Regions from separate parts of the Streptococcus sp. 517s genome, predicted to be linked through region 2. Evidence: predicted binding sites of a transcription regulator. Region 2 holds the regulator's gene; the other holds the start of a gene.
The links. The regulator CtsR, encoded in region 2, represses protease genes until heat stress. The targets are predictions, from matches to a motif close to TTGGTCAAAAAAGGTCAAANA.
Positions count from the first base shown of each region.

Region 1 (5,276 bases), 520 kb from region 2:
TGGCCCCAAGTCAAAGCGGACTGTTTCAATTGCTTGAGGGAAGGCACGAGTATTGGCACCCACGAGATAAACCATTCCATATTCCAGTAGGAAAGACACCCCAATGGCAGTAATCAATACGGCAATACGTGTAGAGTGTCGCAAAGGACGGTAGGCAAGAAATTCAATCACAACACCAAGTAGTGCAGTTCCTGCCATTGAAATAATCAAAGCTAAAAAGAAATCCATTTGGAAGGAATTGATCAAAAAGTAACCAATAAAGGCACCTATCATATAAATATCACCGTGGGCGAAGTTGATGAGTTTGATAATTCCATAAACCATGGTATAACCCAAGGCCAAAAGTGCATAAACACTACCCAGAATTAAACCATTCACAAGTTGTTGGAGCATAGCATTCACTCTTTTCTATCGTTATTTTTTAGAAAATTTCATCATTTTCACAAGTTCATAAACACCGAAACAGGGAGTGAGTCAAAGGCTCATTCCCTATTTCAACTACTATTCTAATGTTATGGTTTTACAACTTCTGCTGCTTCTACTTTACCATTGTTCATGGTCATCATGTAAGCAGTTTTCACTGTATTGTGGTCAGCATCAAAGCTCGTTTGACCAGTTACACCATCAAAATCTTTTGTTTTAGCAAGGTTGTCCTTGATTTCACCTGAGTTTTTAGCACCTTTTGCAGCATTGGCTACTAGGTAAACTGAGTCATAAGCCAAGGCTGAGAAGGTTGAAGGTTCTTCATTGTATTTAGCACGGTATGCTTCAAGGAAGGCTTTAGCTTTTTTAGAAACATCAACTGTAGTTGAGAATCCTGAGATGAAGTAAATGTTTGATGCTTTTTCAGCTGTTGCTTGTTGAACAAATTCTTCACCGTTAAATCCATCACCACCAACGATTGGTTTATCAATTCCCATACCACGGGCTTGGTTTACAATTTTACCTGCTTCTGTGTAGTAGCCTGGAACAACGATAGCGTCAAACTCTTTCCCTTTCATTTTAGTAAGGGCTGCTTGGAAGTCTGTATCACCTGCTACAAACGTTTCATCTGCTACAATCTCACCCTTGTAGGTTTCGCGGAAAGATTTAGCAATACCTTTAGCATAGTCACTAGCATTGTCAGTATAAAGAACAACCTTCTTAGCATTCAATTTGTTTGTTACATAGTTAGAAATAATCTTCCCTTGGAAGCTATCTTGGAATGTTCCGATAAATAGGTAATCTTGACCTTTAGTCAAACCGTCTTGAGTAGCACTTGGTGAAATCAATGGCACTCCAGCTTTGGTAGCGTTAGCTACAGCTGCAGCAGTTGCACCAGATGTCGCAGGCCCTACGATAGCTGTAACTTTTGATTGGGTCACTAGGTTAGTTGTAACAGAGGCAGCCTCAGCAGTTTCAGATTTGTTATCTTTATCCACAACTTCGATTTGTTTTCCATCGATACCACCTGCAGCATTGATTTCATCAACAGCAAGTTGAGCACCTTTTTGTTCAGATGTTCCATAGGCTGCTACGGCACCTGTTTCTTCAAAGTTAAATCCGATTTTAATTGTCTTTTCATCGACTGAGTTACCAGCAGCGTTTGAGGCTCCTGATTTGACCTCTCCACAGGCAGCGAGAAGGGCTACGCTAGCAAGGGCCACAAAAGATAGGGCAAATTTTTTCTTCATTTTTTATCTCCTTATAATATTGTTCCAAAATAGTATGTTAAGAATATACCGAATTATCAGAAAATTGTCAACCTTTTTATTCACTTTTTTAAATGATAACGTTTTCTTCGTTTCGATAGAGATTGCCAACAAAGGGAGTTTCTAACTCTTGAATGTGACACCGTCTAATTTTCTTGATAAATCTTTCCTTACCTAATCTCTCTACTAAGTCATCTAACTCCTCAGTTGGAACATAGAGCTGCAAGTAACGATGCTTCTTAGAATGGTAACAGATGTCACCGTATTCCTGAAGTTTCTTTGCATCCCGATTATAGTAAAGATAGATGATTAATCCTGATCGATTGACCTTTTCAAACATGATAAATCCTCTTTCTAAGAAATCTTCTCCTATTATATCAAAAAAAGCAAACCCCGTCGAGTTTGCTTTTTAAGTTGGTTAGCTCAAAGAATTGTTGGCCATGATTTCATCAATAAAGCCATATTCAAGTGTTTCTTGGGCGCTCATCCAGTAATCACGTTCAGCATCAGCATGAATTTGCTCAACTGTTTTACCAGAGTTATCTGCAAGAATTTGCTCCAAAGTCTTACGAGTTTTGAGTAAATGTTCTGCAGCGATTGCCATATCTGTTTGTTGGGTACCACCGCCTGTACCACCCATTGGTTGGTGAATCATGTACTCTGCATTTGGAAGCATAAAGCGTTTTCCTTTCGCTCCACTTGATGCAATGATAGTCCCCATTGAGGCTGCCATCCCCATCACGATGGTTTGGACATCTGCCTTGATAAAGTTCATGGTATCAACGATTGCCAAACCAGCTGAAACAGAGCCTCCAGGTGTGTTGACATAAAGGTAAATATCTTTTGTACTGTCTTGGGCATCCAAGAAGAGCAATTGGGCAATAACGGAGTTGGCCATGTTGTCTTCAACTGGTCCAGTCAACATGATGATACGATCTTTTAGTAGACGTGAGTAAATATCATATGAACGTTCTCCACGGCTTGTTTGTTCAATAACTACAGGAATCATTCATTTCTCCTTTTAATGTTAAATTTTCTTAGTCATACGACTCAATACAGAACTATTATATCTTTTTGGTCAAAAAAGGTCAAATTTTTGCTCTATTCTCTAAACAGAAACAAAAACTCAACCTCCTTTCAAGTTAAAAACGAACTTCTAGTTTCAATATTTACTTTGGAATTTTATTTGGTACCGAACAAGCGGTCTCCAGCATCTCCAAGACCTGGAACGATATAACCGTGTTCGTTCAAGCGTTCATCCAAAGCCGCTGTAAAGATCTCTACATCTGGGTGTGCTTCTTGAAGAGCTTTCACTCCTTCTGGAGCAGATACTAGGCAGACAAACTTGATATTTGAAGCGCCTCGTTTTTTAAGCGAATCTACAGCCAAGATTGCTGAGCCACCTGTTGCCAACATTGGATCAACGACAAAGATTTGACGTTGGTCAATATCCTCAGGCAATTTCACCAAGTATTCAACTGGTTGAAGGGTTTCTTCATCACGGTACATACCGATGTGTCCAACTTTTGCTGCTGGAACTAGATTCAAGAGGCCATCTACCATCCCGATACCTGCACGCAAGATTGGGACAATCGCCAATTTTTTACCAGCCAATTGTTTTTGAACGGTCTTTGTGATAGGTGTTTCGATTTCCACATCTTCAAGTGGAAGATCACGAAGTACTTCATATCCCATCAACATTGCAATCTCATCTACTAGTTCACGAAAAGCTTTTGTAGAAGTGTCTGTACGACGCAAGATTGACAATTTGTGTTGAATGAGTGGATGATTAATGACTTCAATTTTTCCCATTTTCTGAGTTCCTTCTTTCAATTTATTCTTCTTATTATATCAAAAAACGGTTTAAAAAGCTTTCTAAACCATTTATTTTTATTAATTTTTAGATCAAATCTGCCTCTTGGAGAGCTGTCTGAACAGTCTCTAATGGTAAATGGGTTAACTCGGTGCCTTTTTCATGATAAAGGTACTGGGCATAGTCATCCATTCGGTACTGGTTGATATAAACCACGCGCTTACAACCAACTTGAAGCAGTTGTTTGGTGCAGTTCAGGCACGGAAAATGGGTCACATAGGCTGTAAATCCTCTGGGAACCCCTCGCTCAGCCCCTTGGAGAATAGCATTAACCTCGGCGTGAAGGGTTCGGACACAGTGTCCTTCAATGACTAGACATTCGTGGTCAATACAGTGCTCCGTTCCAGATACAGAACCATTGTAACCTGTTGAAATGACCTTATTATCCTTGACTAGGACAGCTCCCACCTTGGCACGTTTACAGGTCGAACGATTGGCAATCAGTAAAGCCTGGGCTGCAAAGTACTCATCCCAAGCCAGTCTTTTTTCTGTCATAAGTCTTCTCCTTATCCCCTATTTTTTGAAAAATGGCAAGCGTAAATCTGCAATCTTTTCAGCTGGAACCTTCATGCCATCCTTGATCCATTTGAGCAGTACCGATACGATGGCAGAACTCCAAAAGGAATGAAGGTAGCTACTAACGCCTTTTGAATTTCCGTGGTATTTTTCCAGAAATTCCTGCATGGCTTGGACGAAAATCTTCTCCAAGTGGTAGTCCAGAGCAAGTTGGATAACCTTGGCTTCTTTCTTGGCTGCCCGGAAAAGGTGAACCCAGACTAGATAAAGGTCTGTTTTGACATCGTAATGGCTCAACTGTTCCATAATATTGTGGACACTGCGTTTAAAGACGCCTTCTAAAATCTCTTCTTTGGAGTCATAGTTACGATAGAAGGCAGCGCGTGAGACACCCGCCCGCTTGACCAACTCTGATATACTAATCTTAGCCAAGTCTTTTTTCTCCAGAAGTTGCAAAAGAGCAGTCTCAATCGCTTCTCTAGTTAAAAAATTGGATTCTTGATTTGATTTTCTGAGATTTTCAAGAGATTTTTTAGATATTTTACGTTCAGACATAACAATTTCTTTCTACTTGTGACAACAGAGAGGTAGTACTTTTGTTTCAAGGGCTTTCATGATATAATTGTAAAAAAAGACAGAACCTTTGTCAATGTATAAGTGACAAAGATGGAGAATTTCTATGACTTGGAAGATTGTAGCTGACTCTGGTTGTGATTATCGTCAACTGGCAACTCCTGCTATTGATACTGAATTTGTTAGTGTTCCTTTAACCATTCAAGTAGCTGATCAGGTCTTTATCGATGATGCCAAACTTAACATTGACCACATGATGGAAACCATGTATGCGACTTCTGAGGCTTCAAAATCAGCTTGTCCTAGCCCCGATGATTACTTGCGTGCATTTGAAGGTGCTAAGCATATCTTTGTCGTTACTATCACCGGTACTCTTTCAGGTAGCCATAATAGTGCTCAGCTCGCTAAGAATATCTACCTTGAAGAACACCCTGACACTCAGATTCATGTAATCGATACATTGTCTGCAGGTGGTGAGGTTGACTTGATTGTCGAAAAAATCAATGACTTGATTGATCAAGGACTTTCTTTTGAAGAAATTGTTGAAGCTATTACAGCCTACCAAGAAAAAACGAAGTTGCTCTTTGTTCTTGCTAAAGTTGATAACTTGGTCAAAAATGGCC
Region 1 covers NZ_CM136847.1:1,271,938-1,277,213, forward strand. Annotated here, with positions in the region: gene ACVX3R_RS06485 (branched-chain amino acid ABC transporter permease) at 1-393, opposite strand, end outside; gene ACVX3R_RS06490 (ABC transporter substrate-binding protein) at 513-1,673, opposite strand; gene ACVX3R_RS06495 (YlbG family protein) at 1,762-2,031, opposite strand; gene clpP (ATP-dependent Clp protease proteolytic subunit ClpP) at 2,110-2,700, opposite strand; gene upp (uracil phosphoribosyltransferase) at 2,874-3,503, opposite strand; gene ACVX3R_RS06510 (deoxycytidylate deaminase) at 3,592-4,059, opposite strand; gene ACVX3R_RS06515 (TetR/AcrR family transcriptional regulator) at 4,078-4,635, opposite strand; gene ACVX3R_RS06520 (DegV family protein) at 4,760-5,276, shown strand, end outside.
Region 1: a site for CtsR is predicted at 2,766-2,786, ahead of clpP (ATP-dependent Clp protease proteolytic subunit ClpP). Genes of this name have one in related genera too.

Region 2 (5,276 bases):
TTAGTGGGACTGCCTTCCTTTATTTCCAAGTCATGCACAAGGGAAATTCTCTTGTCCAGTACATCATCTTTCAAATGGGCAGAGATGCGAAGAGACTTCGAATAGGACTCCAGCAAGCTAGGCAGTTCATGAAAATTTTTGCCTTCTAAGTACCTGCTCATAATAGTCGCACTCTCATTAAACTTCTCACCCTCTTGCTGAATGTAATAAAAAGGAAAGGTCAGATAGATCGCAATGTGGATGACCAAAGCAATTGCACCTAAAAGCGAAAAACTTCTTAAAAATGATTTGGTTAATAATTTAGGGTTTTTTATCATAAGCTAATTTTATATCCGGCATTTTTCACTGTTACAATACAATCCAGATCCAACTTCTTACGAAGATTTCGAATGTAAACATCAACTACTCTATCAAGAGGCAAATCTGCAAAATCATTTGAGATAGACTCGAGTATCTGCTCTCTACTCAAGACCTGGTTCTTATGTTGGATCAAACATTTTAAAACCAACAATTCTTTTGGCTTAATTGCAACCTCCTCGTTCTTGACTCGAGCTTGGTAAGATGTGAAATCCACTGTCACATCTTGATAATGCCAAATATCCCCCACAACATAGTAACGCCTAAGCAGGGCTTGAATACGCTTGACTAGGAGCACTAGTGAAAATGGTTTTGTCACATGATCATCAGCATAAAGGTCAAATACCTGCATCTGAGTTTCCTCATCTCCGAGCGCACTTAAGACGATTACAGGAATATCATGATTTCCATTAATTTCTTTTAACACCTCAAATCCACTCCGCTTTGGTAACATCAGATCCAAGACCATCAGATGAATAGGGAACTCATGAAATTTATCCAAAGCCTCCTGCCCATCCTTTGCTAGAATAACATGATAGCCTTCTTCTCTCAAAAAAGCAGCTACCCCCTCTCTAATCATATCCTCATCATCTACAACTAAAATGTTCATCTATTCCCCTTCTTAACCTATCTAAAATTCACTCTTTTGCTAGGTTTACATTATTTTCATTTCATACGCAAAAAAAGAAACAGGGCTCTATTGAAATGGTGGAAATTTCAGGAAACTCTGCTCTTTTTCATTCTATACAAATCTTAATATCTATTCTTATTATAACCAATATTTACATATTGTCAACTTGTTTCCTTTGGTTTCATAAAAATAAATACAAAAAAATCAGGATTGCTCCTGATTCTCCATTTTTAAGCAATATCAAATTTTAGTTGGCCAGCTTTGACACCGATTTTGAGAGTTTTGCCTGCTACCAGTTCTCCCTTGAGAAGGAGTTCTGCCAACTTGTCTTCCACTTCTGTTTGCAGGGTTCTGCGAAGTGGGCGAGCTCCCATTTCTGGATCATAACCTTGGCTTGCTAGTAACTTCAACGCTGAAGCTTGCAGTTTCAAGTCGATGCCTTTCTCTGCTAGGCTAGCAATCAATGGTTTAACCATAATCTTAACGATTTCCTGCATGTGTTCGCTATCCAAGCTGTGGAAGACCACCTTTTCATCAATACGGTTGATAAACTCTGGTCGATAAGTTTTTTTCAACTCTTCAAAGATGCGTTTTTCCATATTTTCCTGGTCAAAACGAATATCTTTGGCTCCAAAGCCGACCGTCTTGTCATCACGAAGGGCTGTCGCACCAAGGTTTGACGTCATGATGATAATGGTGTTTGAGAAGTCAACCTTGCGTCCCTTGCTATCTGTCAAGACACCGTCGTCCAAAACCTGCAAGAGAACATTAAAGATATCTGGGTGGGCCTTCTCTACCTCATCAAAGAGGAGAACGGAGTAAGGTTTGTTGCGAACCTTCTCAGTCAACTCCCCACCTTCTTCGTAGCCCACATAGCCCGGAGGAGCTCCATTGAGACGGCTAGCTGCGAATTTCTCCATATACTCACTCATATCAAAGCGGATAAGGGCTGATTCGTCATCAAAGAGGACTTCTGCCAGAGCCTTTGCCAATTCGGTCTTACCGACTCCTGTCGGCCCTAGGAACATAAAGGAACCAATCGGACGCTTGTGACTACGAATTCCTGACTGGTTGCGGCGAATCGCACGACTAATACTTGAAACAGCTTGATCTTGACCGATGACACGTTTGTGTAGTTCAGCTTCAAGATTTAGATACTTCTTAGCATCAGTCTGAGTCAGTTTTTGAACTGGAATCCCTGATAAACGACTCAAAGTCGTCAAAATTTCAGATTCTGTTACCAAGTCTTTATAGACAGGGACTTCCTGCTCTTTTGCTATTAACTGGGCAGCTTGTTTCCACTTGCCATCCATCAAGGCCTTGTCAGCTGGACTCAAGCCGGATTCGTCTGCTTTCACATGCTTGGATTTGTTTTGCACTGTTGCTGCCGCTTCATCTAAAAGGTCGATAGCAGAGTCTGGTAAGTGACGACTGGTCAAGTAACGATGCGCCATCTTGACAGCTGTTTCAACAGCTTCATCTGTGATTTGCACACGATGGTGTTTCTCATAGGTAGCCTTCAAACCTTGCAAAATAGTCATACTGTCAGCTAGACTTGGCTCTTCAATCGTCACTTTTGCAAAACGACGAGAAAGAGCTGCGTCTTTTTCAATGTGTTTTTGGTATTCTTCCTGAGTGGTTGCACCAACTGTTCTCAAAGTTCCACGAGCCAAGGCTGGCTTCAAGATATTGGCCGCATCCAGAGTCGAGTCAATACCGCTACCAGAACCCATGATGGTGTGAAGTTCATCGATAAAGAGGATCACTTTGCCGTCTTCCTCGATATCCTTGATGATGTTGTTCATGCGCTCTTCAAAGTCACCACGGAAACGTGTTCCTGCAACGACATTCATCAAATCAAGCTCTAGAACGCGCATCTTTGCCATTTCAGCTGGTACATTCCCACTAGCAATACGCTGGGCAAGCCCAAGTGCCAGAGCTGTTTTCCCGACACCCGCATCTCCAACCAAGACAGGATTGTTCTTGGTCTTCCGACTCAAAATCTGAATCATACGCGAAATTTCCTTGTCACGACCGATAACTGGCTCTAACTTGCCAGAGCGCGCTTGCTCCGTCAGGTCATGCGTGTAATCCTCTAGACCACCACTTTGAGCTTGAGGCATGCCCATCATATTGGCCATGGAATTTTGCTTGTCAGTTACTGTGCGATGACGTTGACGCAAAGCCTTGAGATCTTCTCTTGTCCATCCTGCACGTTCTTCTAGATTGCGACGAAGAGCAGCAATTCTGATCTGATCTCTCTGGTCTTCATAAGAAAAGCCTGCTCTCTCCAAGATGCGAGTTGCCAAGGCATTGCCGTCATGCAAGATCGCATAGAGGACATGTTCTGTCCCTAGCACCTTTGCGTGGACCACTGAGGCTACATACTCTGCTTCTGCAAAGAGGACCTCCAAACGATGGGAAAAGGGCAATTCCGTAAAGGTTTCGTCTTGGCTATAGTCCGTTTCAGTCAGTTCCAACGCAACCTCTTCTAAACGGTCCATTTCATAAGGATAATCATTTAGAGTCGCACCTGCCACACTGTAACTGTGATTGGACATGGCAATCAATAAATGCCAAGACTCTAGATAACGAGCTCCAAAATGGCTCGCAACCATGTAGGCACTCTCGATACATTCATTCAATGCTTTTGAATAGTTCATATTACTTCTCTTTTCTATCTACCTCTTGTAATAGCTGTCGGAGCATATTGGCACGGACAACTGAGGATTCTTCTCCTAGGACACGATCTGTTGCTACTGAAGTCAGCAAGGTCATTTCCTGCTTGGTCATCAAGTCCTGCTCCACCAAAAGCTGGAGAATATCCTCATAAATCTCCTGACTAACTCGCTCACCAATCGAGTAAAGCAAATCGCGGAGCATCTCATGATGACTGGAAAATTCAATCCGCCCTATTCGAATGTAGCCTCCGCCACCACGCTTGCTCTCAACCAAGTAACCTCTGCTTTCCGTAAAGCGGGTCTTGATGACATAGTTGATCTGGCTCGGTACAACCTGAAAGGTATCTGCTAACTGGCTCCGTTGCAATTCCACGATACCAGATTGGTCTAAAATAGCCTTGATATAGGCTTCGATATGATCTGATGTATTTTTAAATCTCATAGTAAATCAAACTCCTTCTTTGAACCTTGACTATCTTTGACTATACTATCATTTAACACTCTATAAGTCAAATTTTTAAAGCTCAGCCCTTGAAAATACTGACTTTCTTTAAAAACATTTAGGCATTAAATCGCCTTAGTTTTTCTTGAAAGTCCCTAAAAAAGTCCACAAAAAGAGCCCTGAAAAGGGCGTAATATTGACGAGTTCAGCAGGCAAGAAACTAGCACGGTCAGACGTGCTTTTTATCTACAAAAAATGGTAGGCATCCTCGTACTAATGGGTACTCAAAAACCTACCACTTACTTAAGTTATAGTATATTTTGACTATTATTCAATTTTCCTAAACACAAAAATTAATGAGTTTAAGAGAAAGATGACTTGATACCAGTTATAGTATAGGATCTTTTTTACTTTAGATACTTACTCATACATGTTCCATTACCTTTATTGGCTTTAAAAACATCATTTTCTCTAGTTCTTCTATCAGTAACAACAAGGTGAAGTGGATCTAATAAAAAAACTAGATATTTTTCTCCTTCCAAAATTACAAATACCCTAAATGATGTTGACTTATCTAACTCGTTAGTCCTAAGTTTAATCTTATTTATGTTTGTTATTGAAAATTCTCTAGTTAAATATAGTTTGAAAATTCTCTCTAGACGCAACTGAGCTGTTTCAGTTAGAGAAAAATAGTCAGTCTCATCCATGTCATGTTCATTTAATTTTTTTAAATCTGGCCAAAATAAATTTATATTATTTACAAAATTTTGAACAACATCTTCTTTTAGAAAATTAGTAAATTGATCTTCTGGATATAGTTTATATTTTGAATGTTTCGACTTTATTACGTCACTTGAATACAGTTCAAATTCTCTAGGTTTTTCAGGCTTTAAAGGATCGCTTTCAATGCTATTTTCTGGCTCTATATTTGTTTTCTTACTACTCTTACTTTGAATTGGATTACTATCAAGCAGATTGGATAATTTCTTTGTACTCATTTGCAATATCTTCCATAGAAATAGGAGTAGAATTTCCTTTTTCTATTGCTTCCTTCCAGCTTCTATCTTCGTGGCTTCTATCAACAAGTGCAAAGTCAGATTTTTTCACTATCATGCTTCCAACATCATTTATAAAATTATTAATTTCTATGTCAATAGGTCCATCT
Region 2 covers NZ_CM136847.1:1,789,171-1,794,446, forward strand. Annotated here, with positions in the region: gene bgrS (sensor histidine kinase BgrS) at 1-317, opposite strand, end outside; gene bgrR (response regulator transcription factor BgrR) at 314-967, opposite strand; gene ACVX3R_RS08905 (ATP-dependent Clp protease ATP-binding subunit) at 1,219-3,651, opposite strand; gene ACVX3R_RS08910 (CtsR family transcriptional regulator) at 3,653-4,111, opposite strand; gene ACVX3R_RS08915 (hypothetical protein) at 4,519-5,109, opposite strand; gene ACVX3R_RS08920 (Panacea domain-containing protein) at 5,078-5,276, opposite strand, start outside.